One region of the Pseudoalteromonas sp. 1CM17D genome, then DNA from elsewhere that is predicted to be linked to it. Evidence: predicted binding sites of a transcription regulator. Region 1 holds the regulator's gene; each other region holds the start of a gene.
The links. Region 1 encodes sigma-54, which starts transcription at its own class of promoters, with help from an activator protein. Its sites were predicted from a motif close to GTTGGCACGNNNNTNGNNT; they were not measured.
Positions count from the first base shown of each region.

Region 2: a site for sigma-54 is predicted at 2,355-2,373, ahead of MSC25_RS03020 (EF-hand domain-containing protein). Genes of this name have one in related genera too.
Region 3: a site for sigma-54 is predicted at 2,479-2,497, ahead of MSC25_RS15035 (DUF2726 domain-containing protein). Genes of this name have one in related genera too.
Region 4: a site for sigma-54 is predicted at 2,833-2,851, ahead of MSC25_RS03395 (PA2169 family four-helix-bundle protein). Genes of this name have one in related genera too.

Region 1 covers NZ_JALNTP010000008.1:48,042-52,843, forward strand. The annotation lists gene rapZ (RNase adapter RapZ) at 1-672, opposite strand, end outside; gene MSC25_RS14205 (PTS sugar transporter subunit IIA) at 692-1,144, opposite strand; gene hpf (ribosome hibernation promoting factor) at 1,149-1,436, opposite strand; gene MSC25_RS14215 (RNA polymerase factor sigma-54) at 1,464-2,963, opposite strand; gene lptB (LPS export ABC transporter ATP-binding protein) at 3,033-3,758, opposite strand; gene lptA (lipopolysaccharide transport periplasmic protein LptA) at 3,755-4,303, opposite strand; gene lptC (LPS export ABC transporter periplasmic protein LptC) at 4,293-4,802, opposite strand, start outside.
Region 2 covers NZ_JALNTP010000001.1:684,349-689,150, reverse strand. The annotation lists gene MSC25_RS03040 (putative RNA methyltransferase) at 1-62, opposite strand, end outside; gene MSC25_RS03035 (energy-coupling factor ABC transporter permease) at 59-706, opposite strand; gene xthA (exodeoxyribonuclease III) at 712-1,518, opposite strand; gene MSC25_RS03025 (exonuclease III) at 1,760-2,191, shown strand; gene MSC25_RS03020 (EF-hand domain-containing protein) at 2,413-2,934, shown strand; gene scpB (SMC-Scp complex subunit ScpB) at 3,086-3,676, shown strand; gene rluB (23S rRNA pseudouridine(2605) synthase RluB) at 3,673-4,542, shown strand; gene MSC25_RS03005 (YciK family oxidoreductase) at 4,771-4,802, opposite strand, start outside.
Region 3 covers NZ_JALNTP010000008.1:223,166-227,967, reverse strand. The annotation lists gene arcB (aerobic respiration two-component sensor histidine kinase ArcB) at 1-1,275, opposite strand, end outside; gene folE2 (GTP cyclohydrolase FolE2) at 1,502-2,422, shown strand; gene MSC25_RS15035 (DUF2726 domain-containing protein) at 2,537-3,133, shown strand; gene mtnN (5'-methylthioadenosine/S-adenosylhomocysteine nucleosidase) at 3,253-3,960, shown strand; gene ampE (regulatory signaling modulator protein AmpE) at 3,961-4,802, shown strand, end outside.
Region 4 covers NZ_JALNTP010000001.1:761,628-766,429, reverse strand. The annotation lists gene MSC25_RS03400 (TonB-dependent receptor) at 1-2,045, shown strand, start outside; gene MSC25_RS03395 (PA2169 family four-helix-bundle protein) at 2,348-2,791, opposite strand; gene MSC25_RS03390 (LysR family transcriptional regulator) at 2,965-3,903, opposite strand; gene aceK (bifunctional isocitrate dehydrogenase kinase/phosphatase) at 3,921-4,802, opposite strand, start outside.

The DNA of each region.
Region 1 (4,802 bases):
GGTTTGAATTTGCCAAGTGAATTTTTGCACTATGCTGTGATTTGCCAAAAAATCTTTTACTGGTTGATCAAGGCCCGTAAGCGGTTTGAGTTCAGGCTCCCAGTGGGGGTTTGGCAAAAAGCGAGCATCAAAAACATAATCAGCTTCTTTAGGTATGCCGTGTTTAAAGCCAAACGATTCAAATGTTACAATAAGTTGCTTATCTTTTTTACCCAGTATTTTTTCGCGAATTGACTCTGCTAATTGGTGCACACTTAAATCGGTGGTATCTAGCATAAAGTCAGCGCGTGTTACGAGTACATCAAGCAGTTCTTTTTCTTTTTTTATTGCTAAATCAAGCGGCAGTGAATCGATGGATAAAGGGTGTAATCTGCGTGTTTCTGAAAAACGTTTGATCAGTGTTTGATCATCACTATCTAAATAAAACAGTGTGGGTTTAGCAAAGTCAGGAAGGTACTCGAGAATATCGTTAAATTCATCTTGTTCTTTGGGGATATTACGAACATCTATACTAACGGCTATTTTGTCATAGTTATCTGAAACACTTCGCACTAAAGAGGGCAGTAAGTTGACCGGAATATTATCTACGCAATAATAGCCTAAATCTTCAACCACGCGTAAAGCAACCGACTTACCTGAACCAGAACGGCCGCTTATGATAATTAACTCCATTTATAGCCCTTAGTATTTACTACGATTGATCAACAATTACTTGATACAGCTCTGCATCGGTTTTAGCACTACGCAGCTGTTTACAAAATTCTTTGTTGCTCAGTTTATCAGCTATGGTTGCCAGAGTCTTTAGGTGCTGTTGGTTATCGCCATCTGGTACGATGAGTGCAACAAAAATATCAACAGGGCAGTTATCAATAGCATCAAAGTTAACAGGCGTGTCGCTAACAAGTACTAAAGCCAGCGGCTCTTCTACGCCACCCATTCTGCCATGAGGAATGGCGATACCCCGGCCAATGCCAGTACTGCCTAGCTTTTCTCTACTTGCCAGCGCATTAAGAATATCTTGTTGTGGTAAGTAGGGGAGCTTTTCATGAGCAAGCTCACTGATAAACTCTAAAATTCTTTTTTTACTACTAAAAAGGACCGCAGCTTTGCTGCAGTCCTGGCATACTAATGTACTTAATTTCATAATATTAGTGTCTAGCAAGCTTCTCTTTATGTTTTATGACTTGACGATCGAGCTTGTCAATCAACGAGTCTATAGCGGCATACATATCTTGGTGCTCTGTTGAGGCAAATAAATCTGCGCCACTTACATGAATAGTCGCTTCTGCTTTTTGGTTGAGTTTTTCTACATCGAGAATGACATGCACATTGCTAATATGATCTGAGTGCCTTTCTAGCTTTGCAAATTTATTATTTACATAGTCTCTAAGTGAATCAGTTACTTCTACGTGACGACCAGTTAGGTTTAGTTGCATAAGCATTTCCTCTTTGTTTTTTACGTCTTATATCAAACTCTTTCTCTGATTTGACGGTGGAATAGCTAGCGATTCACGGTATTTTGCTATTGTGCGTCTAGCTACTTTAATTCCTTGCTCTGCCAATATATCCGCAATTTTACTATCACTCAATGGTTTAGCTGAGTTTTCCGCGGCAATTAGCTTTTTAATTAGGGCACGTATTGCGGTTGATGAACACTCTCCGCCGTTTTCAGTGCTTACGTGGCTTGAGAAAAAATACTTAAGCTCAAAAATACCACGTGGCGTATGCATATATTTTTGCGTAGTAACACGCGAAATTGTCGATTCATGCATTTCTACCATTTCAGCAACATCGTTTAAAACCATTGGCTTCATGGCTTCTGGGCCATGTTCAAAAAATGCTTGTTGCTGTTTTACAATACAGTTTGTTACTTTGAGCAGCGTGTCGTTTCTGCTTTCAAGGCTTTTTATAAACCATTTAGCTTCTTGTAAGTGAGAGCGAATAAATTGGCTATCACCACTTGATTTTACGGTACGTGACATAGCCGCGTACTGACTATTTACGCGTATTTTTGGCATGCTATCTGGGTTTAGCTCTACCACCCAGCGGCCTTTTATTTTTTTAACCGACACATCTGGTATTACATACTCCGACTCTTCCCTTACTATGGTATCTGCAGGTTTTGGGTTGAGGGTATGTATTAGGGTCATGACCTCTTTAAGCTCGTCTTCTTTAAGCTTAGTCTTTTTCATTAATGTACGATAGTCGCGTGCCGCTAATAGATCAATGTGATCGGTTAAGATCATTTTAGTTTGTTCTATAAAAGGGGTGTCTTTATCAAACTGGTTTAGCTGAATACACAAGCACTCTTGTAAACTGCGCGCGGCTATACCTACAGGGTCAAATAACTGAATACGCTTTAAAACGGCTTCTATTTCATCAAGTTCAACTTCAACTTCGTCATCGTTTTCTTGGTTAAAGCTTTCTAAAATTTCTTCGCAACTTAGCGTTAAAATACCCGAGTCATCTACAGCTTCTACAATGGCAATAGCAATGGCTTCATCAGTGGGGCTAAAAGGAGTAAGCTGAAGCTGCCACATTAAATACTCATGTAGCGTTTCAGTAGAGGCACCTTGATAAATAGACTCATCTTCTGGCATTGGGCCTGAGGATGCCGCAGGGGCTGCGCTCATGTACTCATCCCAAGTTACATCCATTGCCATATCATCGCTAACGGTGTCTTTATTTAAAGCTTCGCCACTGTCTTGCTCGTACTCGCTGGTTGTATCGTCAGCCGATGCGCTTACGGTTACATCATCCGTATCTGCTTTTTGTTCATTTTTTCCAGCCGACTCTTCCGTGTAATCTTGCTCTTCTACTTCTAATAGCGGGTTGCTATCAAGTGCTTCTTGTATTTCTTGCTGGAGATCCAATGTACTGAGCTGCAGCAAGCGAATCGCTTGTTGCAATTGTGGAGTCATTGTAAGTTGCTGGCCCATGCGCAGCTGTAATGATTGCCTCATGTATCTCTAACAATCCTTTTATGTTGTTATAATTAATATTAGCAGATGCTTGTAGGTGTGGCTTAAATGTTACAGCCTAAATTGCTCGCCTAAATAAACATCGCGTACAGTTTTGTCATTTAATACGTGTTCTGGGGTGCCAGATGCAATTAGCTCCCCATGAGAAACAATGTAGGCTTTTTCACAAACATCAAGGGTTTCTCTTACATTGTGATCGGTAATTAATACGCCAATGCCACGGTTTTTAAGATGTTCTATTATTTTCTTTATATCTAACACTGAAATCGGATCAACACCAGCAAAAGGCTCATCCAATAAAATAAATTTAGGGTTTGCTGCCAGTGCTCTGGCAATTTCTACACGGCGGCGTTCACCACCAGAAAGCGCCATACCTTGGCTATCGCGAATATGCTGAATACTAAATTCATCAAGTAAGTTGTTAAGCGTTTCTTCTCGCGCGGCTTTATTGAGCTCTTTACGCGTTTCTAAAATAGCCATTAAGTTTTGATAAACTGTCAGCTTTCTAAATATTGATGACTCTTGCGGCAAATAGCCAATGCCTAAGCGGGCGCGGCTGTGCATAGGTAATAACGTAATGTCGTTATCATCAATAGAAATTTTACCTTTGTCGCTAGGTACTAATCCTACAATCATGTAAAAGGTGGTGGTTTTACCTGCGCCATTAGGGCCCAATAAGCCAACAATGCTGCCGGCTTCTACCTCAAGGCCTACATTTTTTACAACTTGGCGGCCTTTATAGCTTTTTGCTAATAGTTCTGCTTTTAAGGTGCTCATGGTTGACCTTCGTTACCTGTTTTTTCTTTAAGTTTTGCTTCAACAGGCACTAAAATTGTGTGGACACGATCCGTGGAGTTTTCGTCTTTTTCTGCGCTAATAAGCTGCTGCTGCATATCGTAGGTAATACTTTTAGCATTAATTTTTTGACCGGCTTGTGCGACTTCAGCATCGCCAACAAGCGTTAAAAAGCGCTTTGCTACGTCGTAACGTACTTCGTTTGCACTGGCGCTCATTACGGTACCATCGTCTTGTTTTTCTTCGAAGTAGGCTGGGCTGCCAGTGGCAATAAGGAGTTGTTTGTTATCCCCTAAGTCTTCACGTTTATGTACTTCAAGTCGGTCGGCTGTAATTTTGCGATTACCATGCACAATTTCGACGTTCTTTTCAAAAATACCTACGTTTTCTTTAAGTTGGCCTTCTTGACGGTCTGCACTAATAGAAATTTGATTTGCTGGCGGTTGAGCAGCAGGCTCAGCAGCAGAGGCGCTAAATGCAAGCATTAGCGATGGGATAATAAGTATTTTAGTGAGTTTATTGGTCATAATATATTGTTCGCGTATGGTTAATTAGTTTTATTACTTCGGTTTTTAAATCGGCTTCAAGGCCTTTACCGACAATTTTTAAATTAGGCCCAGTGACAACCACTGGCTGCTCAGAGCGCATTGTTTGCGCTTTAATGTCGACTTCGATGTTATCGGCATTGATGTTATCTATCATGGCGTTATCAACTAAATTTTTCGCAATCACATTGCCTTCTAAAATAAGTTGTTTATCTTCGTAAAGCGTTGCTTCGTCTGCATTTATTCGCCATGTTTGCTTTTCGTTATATAAAGTAAAAATAGGTTTTTCAAAAAATGTAAAGCCAAGCTGTTGGTACAGCTCCATTTTAGCCGCTGTGACTTTATGGCTTATTTTACCTTGCTCGTCATAAGCTGTTTGCTTAAGCTCTATAGCGGTGTAATCGGGCTTTGCAATTACTTCAGGTTCTTGCTCTGGCGCTACATTGGTTTGGGTAAAATAAGGGTACCAAAGCCAAACCAT
Region 2 (4,802 bases), on a different contig from region 1:
AGTGATGAACTATGTTTTAAAAGGGCGTGGTTACATAAAGGGCATTGGTATTGCAGACTCATGAGTCTAGGTAGTCCTTATCATAAAAAGTTTTGACCCAGTGTGGCCGATAAGTGATCAAAAGCGTAATGGCCATACCGTTAAGCATTGCCTCAGGAAACCAAATGATAGCACTTAGGTATACGTAATTATCTGCCAATTCTTGCCAATTATATTGCCCTATAAGCAAATAAAATAAAGCCCCTAAGCTTATTTTTAGACATGCAATAAAGCCTGCCAATATAAAAGAGCACACAAAAATATAAACAAAAAAGTGACGCGGTAAATACTGATAACTCATTATAAAGCCAAGGTAGCTTAATAATGTAGGAATAAATGCACCAAACAGTATTTGCATGGGCAAAAGGTTAAGATCAATGTTTGCAAAAGCCGCCAGTAGGGCACTGGCTAGCAGGCTACTTAAAATAGCAAGGCGCCACCCTAAAATTAGCGTTGCGGCAGTTACACCTAAAATGTGTAGATCAAGACCGCTTAAAATACCCGCTTTAATTTGCCATAACATGGCAAACACTAAAGCACACGCAAGCACCCCTATTTGCCGTGCCGGCGTTTTATAAAGTGCTTTATAGGTGTTTTTTTCTACGCTTATAAAGGTAATAATTAAAACAAAGGCCCAAAGTAGCCCTTGCATTTTAAGCGTTAACATAGCAATTATTTAAAGGTTGACCAAATTGGCGCATGGTCAGAGGGCTTTTCTATGCCGCGTAATTCGTAATCTATGCCGGTATCAATACATCGCTCGGCAAGGGCATGGGTAGCAAGTACAACATCAATGCGTAGGCCACGATTATCTACAAACCCTTTAGAGCGATAATCAAACCACGAGTATTTGTCGCTTGTTTCAGGGTTTTGCTCTCTGAAGGTATCTTTAAAGCCCCAATTTAATAATTTAGCAAGCCATTCGCGCTCCTCTGGTTGAAACGAGCACTTACCTGTTTTAAGCCAGCGTTTAGCGTTTACTTCACCAATACCAATATCTAAATCGGTAGGCGAAATATTGATATCGCCCATAACGATAACGTCTTCATCTGGCGTGTGGTTTGTTTCTAAATGGGTCATTAAATCTTTGTAAAACTGGCGCTTATAAGGGAATTTTGTTTCGTGATTTATATTATCGCCTTGTGGGAAATAACCATTCATTACCGTTAGGTCGCGGCTATTTTCTTGCTCAACTGTCACACTTATCATGCGTTTTTGTGCTTCTTCAGTGTCGCTGGCAAAACCTTTTAAGACCGATTTAGGCTCATTTTTGCATAACATTGCCACACCGTAGTGCGCTTTTTGACCATGAAAATAAACGTGGTAACCCATTTTTTGTACGTCCTCGAGAGGGAACGCCTCATCATGAACTTTAATTTCTTGCAAACCAATAATGTCTGGCTGGTGTTTATCTATAATTGCTTGTAACTGGTGTAAGCGAGCTCGCAGACCATTGATATTGAAAGAAATAACCTTCATAAAATTTACCTTTAATTAGACTCTGTTTTTATAACTAAATTGTATCAGCAAATAAGCCTACATAACATGCTCGAAATGAGAAAATAGCTGCGCAAATGTTGATCAATTGGTGCGTAAAGTTTAAACATTGTAAATGCTTTATTAATTATTTAAATAAATAAAAAATTCAATTGATCTCGTAATTATTGAATATATAATGCGCAAAAATTACTTGTTTAGTCGTTCAAATAGGATCTCTCTCATGAAAACACAATTACTTTTAGCTACTGCTTTATTAGCCTCTGCGTCTGTATCAGCAAAAAGCAACACTTACTTTAGCCAAGATAATAAACTTGAATCTAAATTATGTGTATTAAGTGCAAATGAAGGCTTTAGCGCAGCGCGTAAAGAAGCAGCACAACACGGTGTATACTTATCGCGTTTTTCTGAAAGTGTTTTATGTAATGGTCAAGATATTCGCGACATTGCTAAAAAAGTAACGTCTAACCAAGCTGCTGAATCAAAAGTTGAAGTGTTTGCAAAAGATGCACACCAAGAAACACAGTTATGTATCACAGCGTTAAAGCAAGGCCTTGCGCCTGTTCGCCAAAAAATTGGTAACTTAAACTCGTTAAAGTGTAACGGACAAAACGTAACTGAATTTGTAAAGCGTTACCAAAACGCAGCAATCTAATTGCGCGGTAACATATAGATTAAAATAATGCCCAGTTTGTACTGGGTATTTTTTTGCAAAAATTACAAGGTATGCAGCAATCATTGCAAAGCTAAGTAATTGATTAATGTATATAAAATAAGCTAAATGCACGTAACTCATTGATTGTTGGCGGCTTGTGCACTTTGGCATTGGACTTGTATTAGTTAAAGTGACATTTACTAACTACAAGGATACGTCTTATGAAAAAGTTAACACTCGCAACAACTATTTTAGCTTCGTTAAGTTTAGCCGCTTGTGCCTCAAACCAAGGCCTTGAAAAAATCGATAGCGATTTTGCAAGTTTAGATAACGACAGTGATGGTTATATTTCAAAAGTAGAAGCAGATGACGATAGCATCTGGGGCCACTTTTCAAATATTGATACCAATATGGATAACGAGATCAGTCGTAAAGAATTTAACACTTACATGCAGTTAAATACCGGTAAGGTAGCGACTGACAGCGAAGTAAGTGAGTCGGCGTTTAAAGCTAAAATAGCTAAATTTGATAAAATCGAAAATGATTTTAGAAGTTTAGATAACGACAAAAATGGTTACATCTCAGTAGAAGAAGCTGACGATGATGATATTTCAAACCATTTTGGTTACATGGATGGCAACAATGATAAACGCATCAGTAAAGGTGAGTTTAAAGGCTACATTAGCAAATACGGTAAAGCCGTTGCTGAAGATGATGCGCTAAAGCATTATAAAAACAGCTAATATTAGCTAAATACGCTACACATAAGAGCCAGCATTAATTGCTGGCTTTTTTGTGCATTTAATTTGTTTTAAAAGCAGATATATTTTCCCCCTTTTGCGATGTTCTGTCATAATAGATGGCTACGTATTTTAAAGGGCAAAGCAAAATATTATGGCGGGTCGTCGAATTAGTGATGAACAATTAATTGAGATCATTGAAGCGGCTATATTTGTCGCAGACAAACCTGTTAGCAAACGCCACTTAAAAGATACTGTATTGGCTGATTTAGCTATTTCTATGTCACGAATTAACACTGCAATAGACGCTATACATACCCACTATCAAACACGTGGCATTAAGCTAGTTGAAGTAGGCAGTGGCTATCGCTTTCAAGCGTGTAGTAGTTTAAGCCCTTGGCTTAGTAATTTATGGCAAGAACGTGCACCTAAGTACTCTCGCGCACTACTAGAAACATTGTCGTTAATTGCCTACAGGCAACCAATAACGCGTGGTGAAATAGAGCAAGTACGAGGCGTAACAACCGGAACAGCAATTATTAAAACCCTCCTTGAGCGAGAGTGGGTTAAAGTAGTAGGGCATAAAGAAGTACCTGGTAAACCAGCGCTTTATGCAACAACAAAATTATTTTTAGATTATTTTTCGTTAACCGGTTTAGATGAACTCCCTGCATTGCCAGCGCAACAGGAAAGTAAAATAAACCAGTTATTAAGTGATCCTTCTGTGAGAGAACCATCCGAATGAGTATTCAAGGTGAAAAGTTACAAAAAGTCCTAGCCCGTGCAGGGGTAGGCTCACGACGTGAAATGGAAAAATACATTGATGCAAACCGCGTAAGTGTTAATGGTAAAGTGGCTAAATTAGGTGACCGTGTTGAGGAAACAGACTTAATACGTGTTGATGGCCACAGCGTAAAAATTGAAGAAAAAGCCGACCGTATTTGTCGTGTAATTATGTACAACAAGCCAGAAGGGGAGTTAAGTACACGTAAAGACCCAGAAGGACGTCGTACTGTTTTTGACCGTTTACCACGCATAGACGGTGAGCGTTGGATTGCTGTTGGTCGACTAGATATTAACACAGCAGGTTTAATGTTATTTACCAACGATGGTGAGTTAGCGAACCGCTTAATGCACCCAAGTTATGAAGTTGAGCGTGAATATTCAGCCCGTGTATTTGGTGAAGTGACCAATGAAACCATTAAAAACTTAACGCGTGGCGTAGAGCTTGAAGATGGTCCTGCTAAATTTTTAACGGTTAAATCTTTGGGTGGTGAAGGCATTAACCGCTGGTACAATGTAACGCTAAACGAAGGACGTAACCGCGAAGTTCGCCGCTTATGGCAATCGCAGGATGTAGAAGTATCGCGACTTATTCGTATTCGTTACGGAAAATTAGAGCTAGATAAGCGCCTTCCTCAAGGTGGCTGGGCTGAACTTGATTTAGAAACCGTTAACTATTTACGCAAAACCGTTAAATTAGGCCGCGAAACACAAACTAAACTGTCGGTTATGCCTGAAAAGCGCAAAGACAAGCGTGCTAAAATTAACCAAATTCGTAAAGCGGTTAAAAAGCATAACCAACGTGTTAAGCAAACTAAGCGTAAATAATACTAACCCGCAATAATACTTAATCATTTTGCGGGGCTAAACATGTCGCTACCTAGGTAAAAAAATGCTCATTTAGCACAGCTAAATAGCGAATTTTTTGCCAAGCGAACAACACGTTTTTCTAGCCTTAAAATAGATAATTTAATTAAGCGAATTGGTATAATTACAAAAAATTACCGACAAAAAAGCCGCAATGTATGCGGCTTTTTTTATAATTAAAAATGTAGTTTACTTTTTTTGTTGCGCATCGAGAGATTCAC
Region 3 (4,802 bases), 180 kb from region 1:
TCCATCGTTACGCTCTTCTCGGCTACATGTGAGTTTTACCTCGCCATGCTGGGTAAACTTAACGGCATTATTAATTAAGTTCCATACCACTTGGCGTAAACGCGTTGGGTCTAGGAGTGCATAAACATCTAATGTGCCATTTCGCTCAATTGAAAATTCAAGCTCTTTTTGTTCAGCAATTAAACCTGCAAAGTTCACTACATCGTTAATAAAGTCTGAAACGTTAATAGAGTCGGTTGCTATATCTAACTGCTCTCGGTCTATTTTATCTAAATCTATAATATCGTTAAAAATATTACCTAAGGTTTCAGCGCTCGAAAATACCGTATTACACCAACTGCGTTGCTGCTTATTAAGCTCTGTATCAAGTAGCATTCGGGTTAAACCTACAATGCCATTTAATGGTGTTCGCAGCTCATGGCTAAGCGTTGCTATAAACTTACCTTTATCCTTATAGGCTGTTTCAAGCGCTTGTGCTGCTTCTTTACGGCTGGTTATATCACGGCCAAATGCAAGCAAACCTATGTAGTCACCTTGATCGTTTATAAACGGTAATTTACGCAGCTCAAACCAACGGTTTTCACCATTAACCATATATTCAACATCAATTGTCAGCGCTTGATGCGTTTGCTCTACTTGTTTATCGGTTCTGAGTACTTCTGCTAAAAAGTAGCTCGGGAAAATTTGCTCAACTGTTTTACCAATTAATTCAGCACTGGTTTTGCCCATAACCTCTTCAAACATTTTATTACAGCCGGCAAACACGCCGTTGTTATCTCGGTAATAAAATAAATCGGGGGAAGAGTCGACAATAGAGCGAAGGAGCATGCCTTGCTGAGCAAGTTCTTGTTGTGTTTTTTTACGCTCTGCTATTTCGCGGCGAAGCTCTTCAATGGCGCGATGCTTGGCATGAAAAGCCATTTTTCGCTCATCTATTTCAATGTTGAGGCGGTTGATATTATCTTTTAATGTTTGATTTAACAGCTTTTCTTGTTTTGTGGCGCTGTCTAAATAAGCGTATGAGGCATCTAATTGTCTAATCGAGTTGAGTAAAATACTGATCATAAAGGGAGATACAACCGCGGTAAAAAATACCACAGCTAAAATATCAACTAAATTAACCTCACCCAGTGCCACATAATAAAACATACTCGACAATATAAGCGACACGCCTAATAAAAGCGCGTAGCACATTGCCGCGGTTTTTAACTCACCAAAGCGAGTTATTAAACTAGAAAGTACTCGAGCCCAAGGGCTCAAAGAAGAATCGGTCATAGGTCAGTGTATCTCGTTACTAGGCATAAATAAAAAGTGCCTATTAATAGTCAAACGCATTTTGCAGCAGATTTTAGCATTTTTCTATTAGCTATATTCATGTTGTGCGACAAAAACAGAAAATTTTCATGTTTACTTTTGCCTACTTGTTAAACTCATCATTTCAGCAATAAATTATTTAGTGTAAAATGCTGCGCTTTATTATGACCAATAACGAGTAGCGCACATGCAAACCAACATGCCCGATATAGCTGATACGGCTCCCGCCTTACAAACAGGTAAGTTAGACTGGGTTGGTATGGGCGAAATAGAACTGCCATTTATTTTTGAATCGAAAGATTTAGCACCCGTTACCGTTAACGCAAAAGCGCGTGCCTTTGTTAATTTGCATAAAGAAGACGCTAAAGGCATTCATATGTCGCGTTTATTTTTAGCGCTCGATTTACTCTCTACAGAGCAACAAGTTAACCCACAAACTTTAGCTCAAGCACTCGATACCTTTATCACCAGCCACGAAGGATTAAGTGACAAAGCCCAAATAGAGTTTAAATTTGAGTTACCGCTGCGTCGTAAATCGTTGTTAAGCGGTAAAGCAGGTTGGAAAAGCTACCCAATTACCCTAACCAGCACTATTGAAAATAGCGTAATTAGCTACGAGCTAAGCGTTGATGTTACTTATTCATCAACCTGTCCATGCTCTGCAGCACTTGCTCGCCAGCTTATTCAAAATGCTTTTAGCGAAAAGTTTAACCAAGAAACACTTAATCAAAAAGACGTTTTAGCATGGCTAGGTACAACGCAGGGTATTGTGGCAACGCCTCACTCACAGCGTTCAATTGCAAACGTTAAAGTAAAGCTAGACAACACGATTAGTGAATTTGACGTAGTAAATTTAATTGATACATTAGAAGCTGAACTAAAAACCCCCGTACAAGCGGCAGTAAAACGTGAAGATGAGCAAGAATTTGCCCGCCTTAACGGTCAAAATTTAATGTTTTGTGAAGACGCTGCACGTAAAATTAAAGCGGTTCTTGAAAACGATAACTTTAGTGATTACTGGCTGCAAATTAATCATTACGAATCACTCCATGCGCATGATGCAGTCGCTATTGCCGTTAAAGGAATTGAGGGCGGTTACAAAGCCTAGCAGCCCTGCTGCATTAATAATAAATACATACGGTAATTAGCCATAACAACCAATTTTTAGGCACGTAAATTGCTTTACTTGAGCAGTGTCAATTTGTTGTTATGGAGTTACCGTATGGAATTCGCTTTATTATCAATTTTAGTATTAGTGGTTGGGGCCTCTGTGGTTGCGTCAAAATTTAGTGATGATGGCGGCAATCCCTATCCTTTTACCCGCAAACAAACCGTGTTTACACAGGTTGAGGGTGCATTTTTAAATCTTTTAGAGCGTGCGGTAGGCGATCAATACAAAATTGTGAGCCGCGTCAAACTCATCGATGTAATCGACTGCAAGCAAGGCCTTTCTGCTAAATCAAAACGTGCAGCTTTAGCTAAAGCTAAAAATAAACAACTCGATTTTGTGCTGGTAGATAAAGAAAAAATGACGATAGTGGCAGCGGTCGATTTAGTTAACAACGCCAATAAAGATGGCCACAAAGCGCAGCGCGACTGGTTTGTAAACGGCGCTTTAGAATCTGCTGGCATTCCACATATTCGTATGAAAGTAAAATCAGGCTACCGCCCTTCTGAGGTGCGCGATGCAATTATGTTTAAATTAGGCAAACCTGCAGCGGTGCAATCGGCTCGTCCAACACGTAATCGTGTAAGTAAACCTGCGGTATTGTCACCTTCTCAGGCTAAAGCGCAAACCACTGCGTTAGCCGAAATTTAAAATAGAATTAAATACTCTCCTAAAAGTATTTAAAGCGAGCCGTAAAACAGCTCGCTTTTTTGTTTTTTATTGCTAACTTCACGTATAATCTACGTATTCAAACTCAGGAATCAAACACTATGAATGTTGGTATTATTGGCGCAATGGAGCCAGAAGTTAAAATTTTACGTGAAGCAATGCAAAACCCACAAGTGCTAACTAAAGCAGGGTTTACCTTTTACACAGGCGAATTAGCAGGTAATACAGTAACACTTGTGCAATCGGGTATTGGTAAAGTGGCCTCAACGATTGCAACCACGTTATTAATTGATAACTTTAATCCTGATTGTGTTATTAACACAGGTTCTGCCGGTGGCTTTGATCCCTCTCTAAGTGTTGGCGATGTTGTTATCTCTTCAGAAGTACGTCATCACGATGTAGATGTAACCGCTTTTGGCTACGAAATTGGCCAAGTTCCACAAATGCCAGCAGGCTTTGCCGCACACCCAAAACTAGTTGAAGCTGCCGAGCAAACCATTGCGCAAATTAGCGAAGTAAAAACCTTAGTAGGCTTAATTTGTACGGGTGATTCATTTATGTGTGATCCAGTGCGAATTGATAAAGCACGCAGCGACTTTCCTACAATGCTTGCAGTAGAAATGGAAGGCGCATCTATTGCACAAACGTGTTTTGCGCTTAATACGCCATTTGTGGTTATTCGCTCTATGTCTGACATTGCCGGTAAAGAGTCGCCGCAATCGTTTGAAGAATACTTAGAGACTGCATCAATCAACTCATCAAAAATGGTTGTTGCACTATTGGAAAAACTAACAAAAGTTACGCTGTAAATGCTAAGCAATATTGTTCAAAACCATTTGGACTTTATTGCCTTTTTTGTGGCGCTCATTGCTGAGCGCTTTTTCCCGTTAAAAAGCTGGTATCACCCTAATACAGTATTAACCGCTATATTTAGTGCTATAGGAAAACGGGTTTATAAACCAAGTGAGCCTAAAAGTTACCTTTATTTAGCCTCCACTCTTGCCTGTGCGCTAGTTTTAAGCGTTATTCTTATTATTATTGTGTTACTGCTTGAATTTGCCTTTTATCCTGAGCTGCTAGCGGGCCTCATTTTATATTTGTGCCTAGAAAGCAAAGCGATTGAAAAAAAAGCCCTGCGGGTTGCAAAGTTAGTAAAACAAAACCAAAAATCTACCGCGCGTGAACTCGTAAAGCCACTGCTTGCCCGAGAGGTCAATAAGCTCTCAGCGCCAGGTATTATTAAAGCCTTAATTGAAAGCTTAATTTTACGAACTGCCCGTAATTACTTTACCGTTATATTTATATTTTTATTACTTGGGCCAATTGCCACTTTAGCGTATCGGCTACTGACTTTAATGCAGCATGCTTGGCGCGCCGATATACCACCTAATAGCCACTTTTTAAAACCGCTTAAAATACTTTTGTTTGTAATCGAATTTATCCCCGTACGCTTACTTGCATTAACCATTGCCGCAAGCAAAGCCAGTAAACAAAGTATGCATTACATAAAGCACTATGGCAGACACTTTTATCAAACAAATACAGGATGGATTTTAAGTGTGTGCTCCGCCTCTATTGGCGTACAGCTAGGCGGCCCTGCGGTTTATTTTGGTAAGCGTTTTAATAAAATGCGTATTGGAACCGAGCGACT
Region 4 (4,802 bases), on a different contig from region 1:
AAGATGGTAGCGAAGGCGGCAAAGCAGCGGTTAATTACGGCCAATACTCAGAGGGTGATGGCGAAACAGTAAACGTTGATTTTAATAAAGGGTTTGCCCTAGGTGATAGCGGCTACTTAAATGCAACACTTAATTACCGCGACCGCTCGCCTACTAACCGCGCAGGTTTGCACGGCTCGTGTCAGTTTTATGGGTGTACAGAGCTTAGCGACGGTACTTTACTGGCAGGCGATCCGCGTGAATTGACCGCCGACAGAGACACTTTTCGTATTGGCGATGCCGACTCACAACAATTTGGCTTAACCGTTAATACAGGGTATGAGTTAGGTGATGGCGAGCTGTATGGCTTTATTACTTATTCAACGCGCGATAACGAATCAGCAGCGTTTTTCCGTCATAATGCAAATGCGGGCGGTAACCCTGTTTTACAAGACAACGATGCAACTATCCCGTTAGGCTTTTTACCTAAAATTAATACCACAATTGATGATATTTCTTACAACTTTGGTTACAAAACCGACTTTGATAACGATGCAAGTTTAGATGTATCGTACACCTACGGTGAAAACAGCATTGATTACACAACAAGTGACACAATCAATGCCTCGTACGCTAACTTTTTACGTTACGAGCAAGGTTTAAGTGCCGCTGATATTCGTAGTACTATTCCGCGTGAAGCCTATGCCTATGGCATGGAGTTATCACTGCAAACCATTAATATAGATTTTACACAAAACTTTGATGACTACTCATTGGCTATGGGTGCAGAAATTCGTACCGATGAATACCGTATTTTAGAGGGCAGCGAATATGCTTATCGTGATTACGACACCCTTGATGGGGTAAGTATTTATAGTGGTTTAAGTGGCGGTGTAGGCTCTGAAGATGCCTCTGGCGGCACGCAAGGTTTTGGTGGTTCTTCGCCGGCATCATCGGTTGATGAGTCACGCGATGTAATTTCGTTTTACCTTGATGCAGAAACCTACCTAATTGAAGATGTCATTTTATCAGGCGCACTGCGTTACGATAATTACAAAGGCTTTGGCGACACGGTAAACTTTAAGCTTGCGGGTAACTGGGCAATTACTGATGATGTGTCACTGCGTGGTGCATTAAGCTCAGGCTTTAGAGCGCCATCAATGCAGCAATTGTATTTTAACAATATCAGCACACAATTTGTTGTGGCTGAAGACGGCTCATTAGTTGCTGAAGAAGTAGGTACATTCAGAAACGATTCAACCCTTGCACAAAGTTTAGGTATTCCAAAACTTAAAGAAGAAAAATCGCAAAACCGTAGTTTAGGTATTGTCTACAACGTAACGGATAACATTAATGTTACTGTGGATTACTACTCAATTGATATTGACGACCGCATAGTAATTAGTAATCGTTTAGGCAAAGGGCTTTCTTCAAGCCTAGATGCTGCATTAATCAGCTCAGGCGCAGGTGCAGGGCAGTTTTTCTTAAATGGTGCAGATACCGAAACTTCGGGTATTGATTTTGTAGCTACTTGGAATACCGAGGGGTTAGGTGGCACGCTTGATTTTACTTTAGCAGCTAACTTTACTGAAACTGAGGTGGTATCGTTATTTACGCCATCGGGCTCAGGGCTTGAAACCGTACCTGTTGAAGATGTTTTCTCTGATCAAGAAATTTCAATTATTGAAGAGTGGCAACCAGAAGATCGCATCAACTTAAGTGCGCTTTACCAGCGTGGTGATTGGACTGTAAACCTTTCACTCAACCGCTTTGGTGAATACACAGTAGAAGATGGCGGGCGCCAAACCTACGGTGCAGAAATTTTAATTGACGTTAAAGTTAACTACTTCGTGACTGAAGATTTATCTGTAAATATTGGTGCAAATAACTTATTTGACGTGTACCCAGATAAAAACACCATTGGTAACTCACGCTCGGGCACAATTGTAGATTCAAATGGCAATACTATTGTAAGCAGCGATGGGGTATTTGAATACTCTCGCCGTTCAGCGCCATTTGGCTTTAATGGTGCTTATTACTATGTAGGTGCAGAATACCGTTTTTAATAAATAACACTCCCTTATGTTATTTAAGTTCAAAGGGCCGTAAGGCCCTTTTTTTGTATTTAGCCTTTTTAGCATTTATTTGTAAACCGCGATTTTTTATTGTGTTGCGCCTTACCTCAGCGTTAAATTATACCAATTCGCTTAATTAAACATTATTACGGATTGGTATACCCCCTGTATGGCTTTGATAATACTAAATGAGGCATTTTGGACTTGGCTATACATAGCAGGGTTTAAACTGGACGTTGAAATAATAAAAAACCCAGCGGCTAGGCTGGGTTTTAAATATATGCAATTGAAAATTAATGCTTTTGCATACGGCTCATTTCGGTGTGGCAGCTTTGCATCGTTAGCAAGGTTTTCGCTAAGGCTGCTTCACAGTCGGCTGGCTGTGGTTTATCCATCGCTGCTTTAATTTCTTCAAGTGTTTTATCTTCTACCTCTTCAAGCTCTTTAACGTATGTTTTATCGTTATGAGAACTAAACGTAGTAAGTAGGGCTGTGTAAGCTCTGCGTGCTTCTACAGCAAAAGAAGAGCCGTCTTCACGCTCACCTTTTTCGTTAACAGCATAAGGTTGTAAGCGCTCAACACTTACTTTTCGTGCGTCAATCATGCGTTGAAATAATGCGCCAATGGCTGGGTCTTCAACTTTCTCTTGCGCTTTTTGATAAAAATCAATGCCACTGTTCATTACTTGGATGATGTCAGTAATATGAGTTGCTTCTGTTCCTTGATGGGTATTCATAATGACCTCTCTTTACATGAATTTAAGTTTCATAGTAACCAAAGCAAAGGCCATTCCAATTTCATTTTAATTTTTAAACTATTGTAATTATTGATTATTTCTTTATTCAGCAAGCTGCAAGGCTATTTAAAATAAAACAACCTCGCAAATTTTACATGGCTTTTGTAATAAGGTTATTTAAGCTCATCCGCCACTTCGGCTACTTTTTGGCGTAACCAAATATGACTTGCATCGCGATGCAGTAAAGGGCTCCAAATCATATCTAGTTCAAAAGGTGGTATAGGAAATGGAGGCTCTAAAATTTTAAGGCCTGCATCATCTAAGTAAATATTGGCAGCCTTTGAAGGTAAGGTCGCCACTAAATTTTGCTCTTTTGCTAAATGAATGGCTACGTGGTAATTACGGGTAAACGTGGCAATATTTCGGTGTTTACCAAAATGGGCAAGTGCTTCATCTACCCAACCTAGCTTTTGTACATCTTTAGGGTCCATACCTACGCCGACCCCAAAGCCGGTTTTACTTACCCATATATGGCGGGCTTTTAAATAGCTGTCTAGGCTAAAGTTTTCGATAATTGGGTTGTCGGCTTTTACTAAGCAGCAAAAGCTGTCTTTCCATATGCGTTTATGATGAAAAGATTGCGGAAGGTTTTCAAAGCGGTTAATTGCCATATCCACTTTACCATTTTCAACATCATGAAATGTTACATCACTAGGCGTAAGTATATCTAGGGTTGTATCGGGCGCTTCTTCATGAAGTTTACTTAAAAGCTTTGGCGCTAATGTACTGGCTGCATAGTCACTGGCCATTATTCTAAAAACACGTTTACTTTGGCTGGCTTCAAATTCGCGATTAGGTGCGAGGGTTTCTTCTAGGGTCATTAATATACCGCGAATAACCGGCTGCAGCTCTATAGCACGCTCTGTGGGGACCATACCTTCACTGGTACGTACCAAAATTGGGTCGTTAAACAAGTTTCTTAAACGCTTAAGGCCGTTACTCATAGCTGGTTGAGTAATACTTAACTGGTTAGCGGCGCGGGTTACGTTACACTCACGTAATAGGGTGTCGAGGTAAACCAGCAAATTTAAATCTATTTTACTTATGTTCATTGTGTGTCCTTTAACGCTTACCAGTGATGAATAAAGCGTTGTGCTGTCGGGTATGGGTATATGTGACTAACATGACCCTTTTTTATATTTTGCTGAGCTTGCTTCCAAAAACTAACATCAACAAGCTCGGGGTGTGTACTGAGCAAAAACTGTTTGTACTTTGGGTTTGGCATAACAAAGGTACAAAGTTGCTCAGGAAAAACATCTTGCGGCGCAACTGAGTAGCTTTGTTCATCAGTTAAGTAATCATCATAGCTTTTGGCCTTAGGGAAGGCCCTAAAGTTCATATCTGTTAGGTATTGAACCTCATCGTAGTCGTAAAAAATAATGCGCTTGTGTTTGCTTACCCCAAAGTTTTTAAGCAGCATATCGCCTGGGAATATATTTACCGCAATCATTTCTTTAAGTGCTTGGCCGTACTCTTCTATTGCATCGGCAGCACTTTCTTCGCTGGCGTTTTCTAAAAATAAATTAAGCGGTGTCATGCGCCTTTCAATATATAAATGCTTGATAATAAGCCACGGGCCTTCAATTACCATAGATGAGCCAATGGTTTTATGTAGCTGTGCCAGTAAATTACTATCAAAGCGTGCCAAAGGAAATACGACGTTAGAGTATTCTATGGTATCGGCCATGCGACCAACCCGATCATGGCTTTTTACCAGTTGATAGCGTTTAAGCACGGTATCGCGGCCAAACGGTTTGCTTTCGCCAAACTTATCTTTAATTACTTTAAATACATAGCCAAAAGAGGGCAGCGTAAATACCATCATAACCATGCCTGGTGTGCCTGGCGCTATAATAAAGTTATCGTCTGAGTGAGACAAGTGATGTAAAAATTCACGGTAAAACTCTGTCTTACCTTGTTTATGAAACCCAATGGCATTATAAAGCTCAGC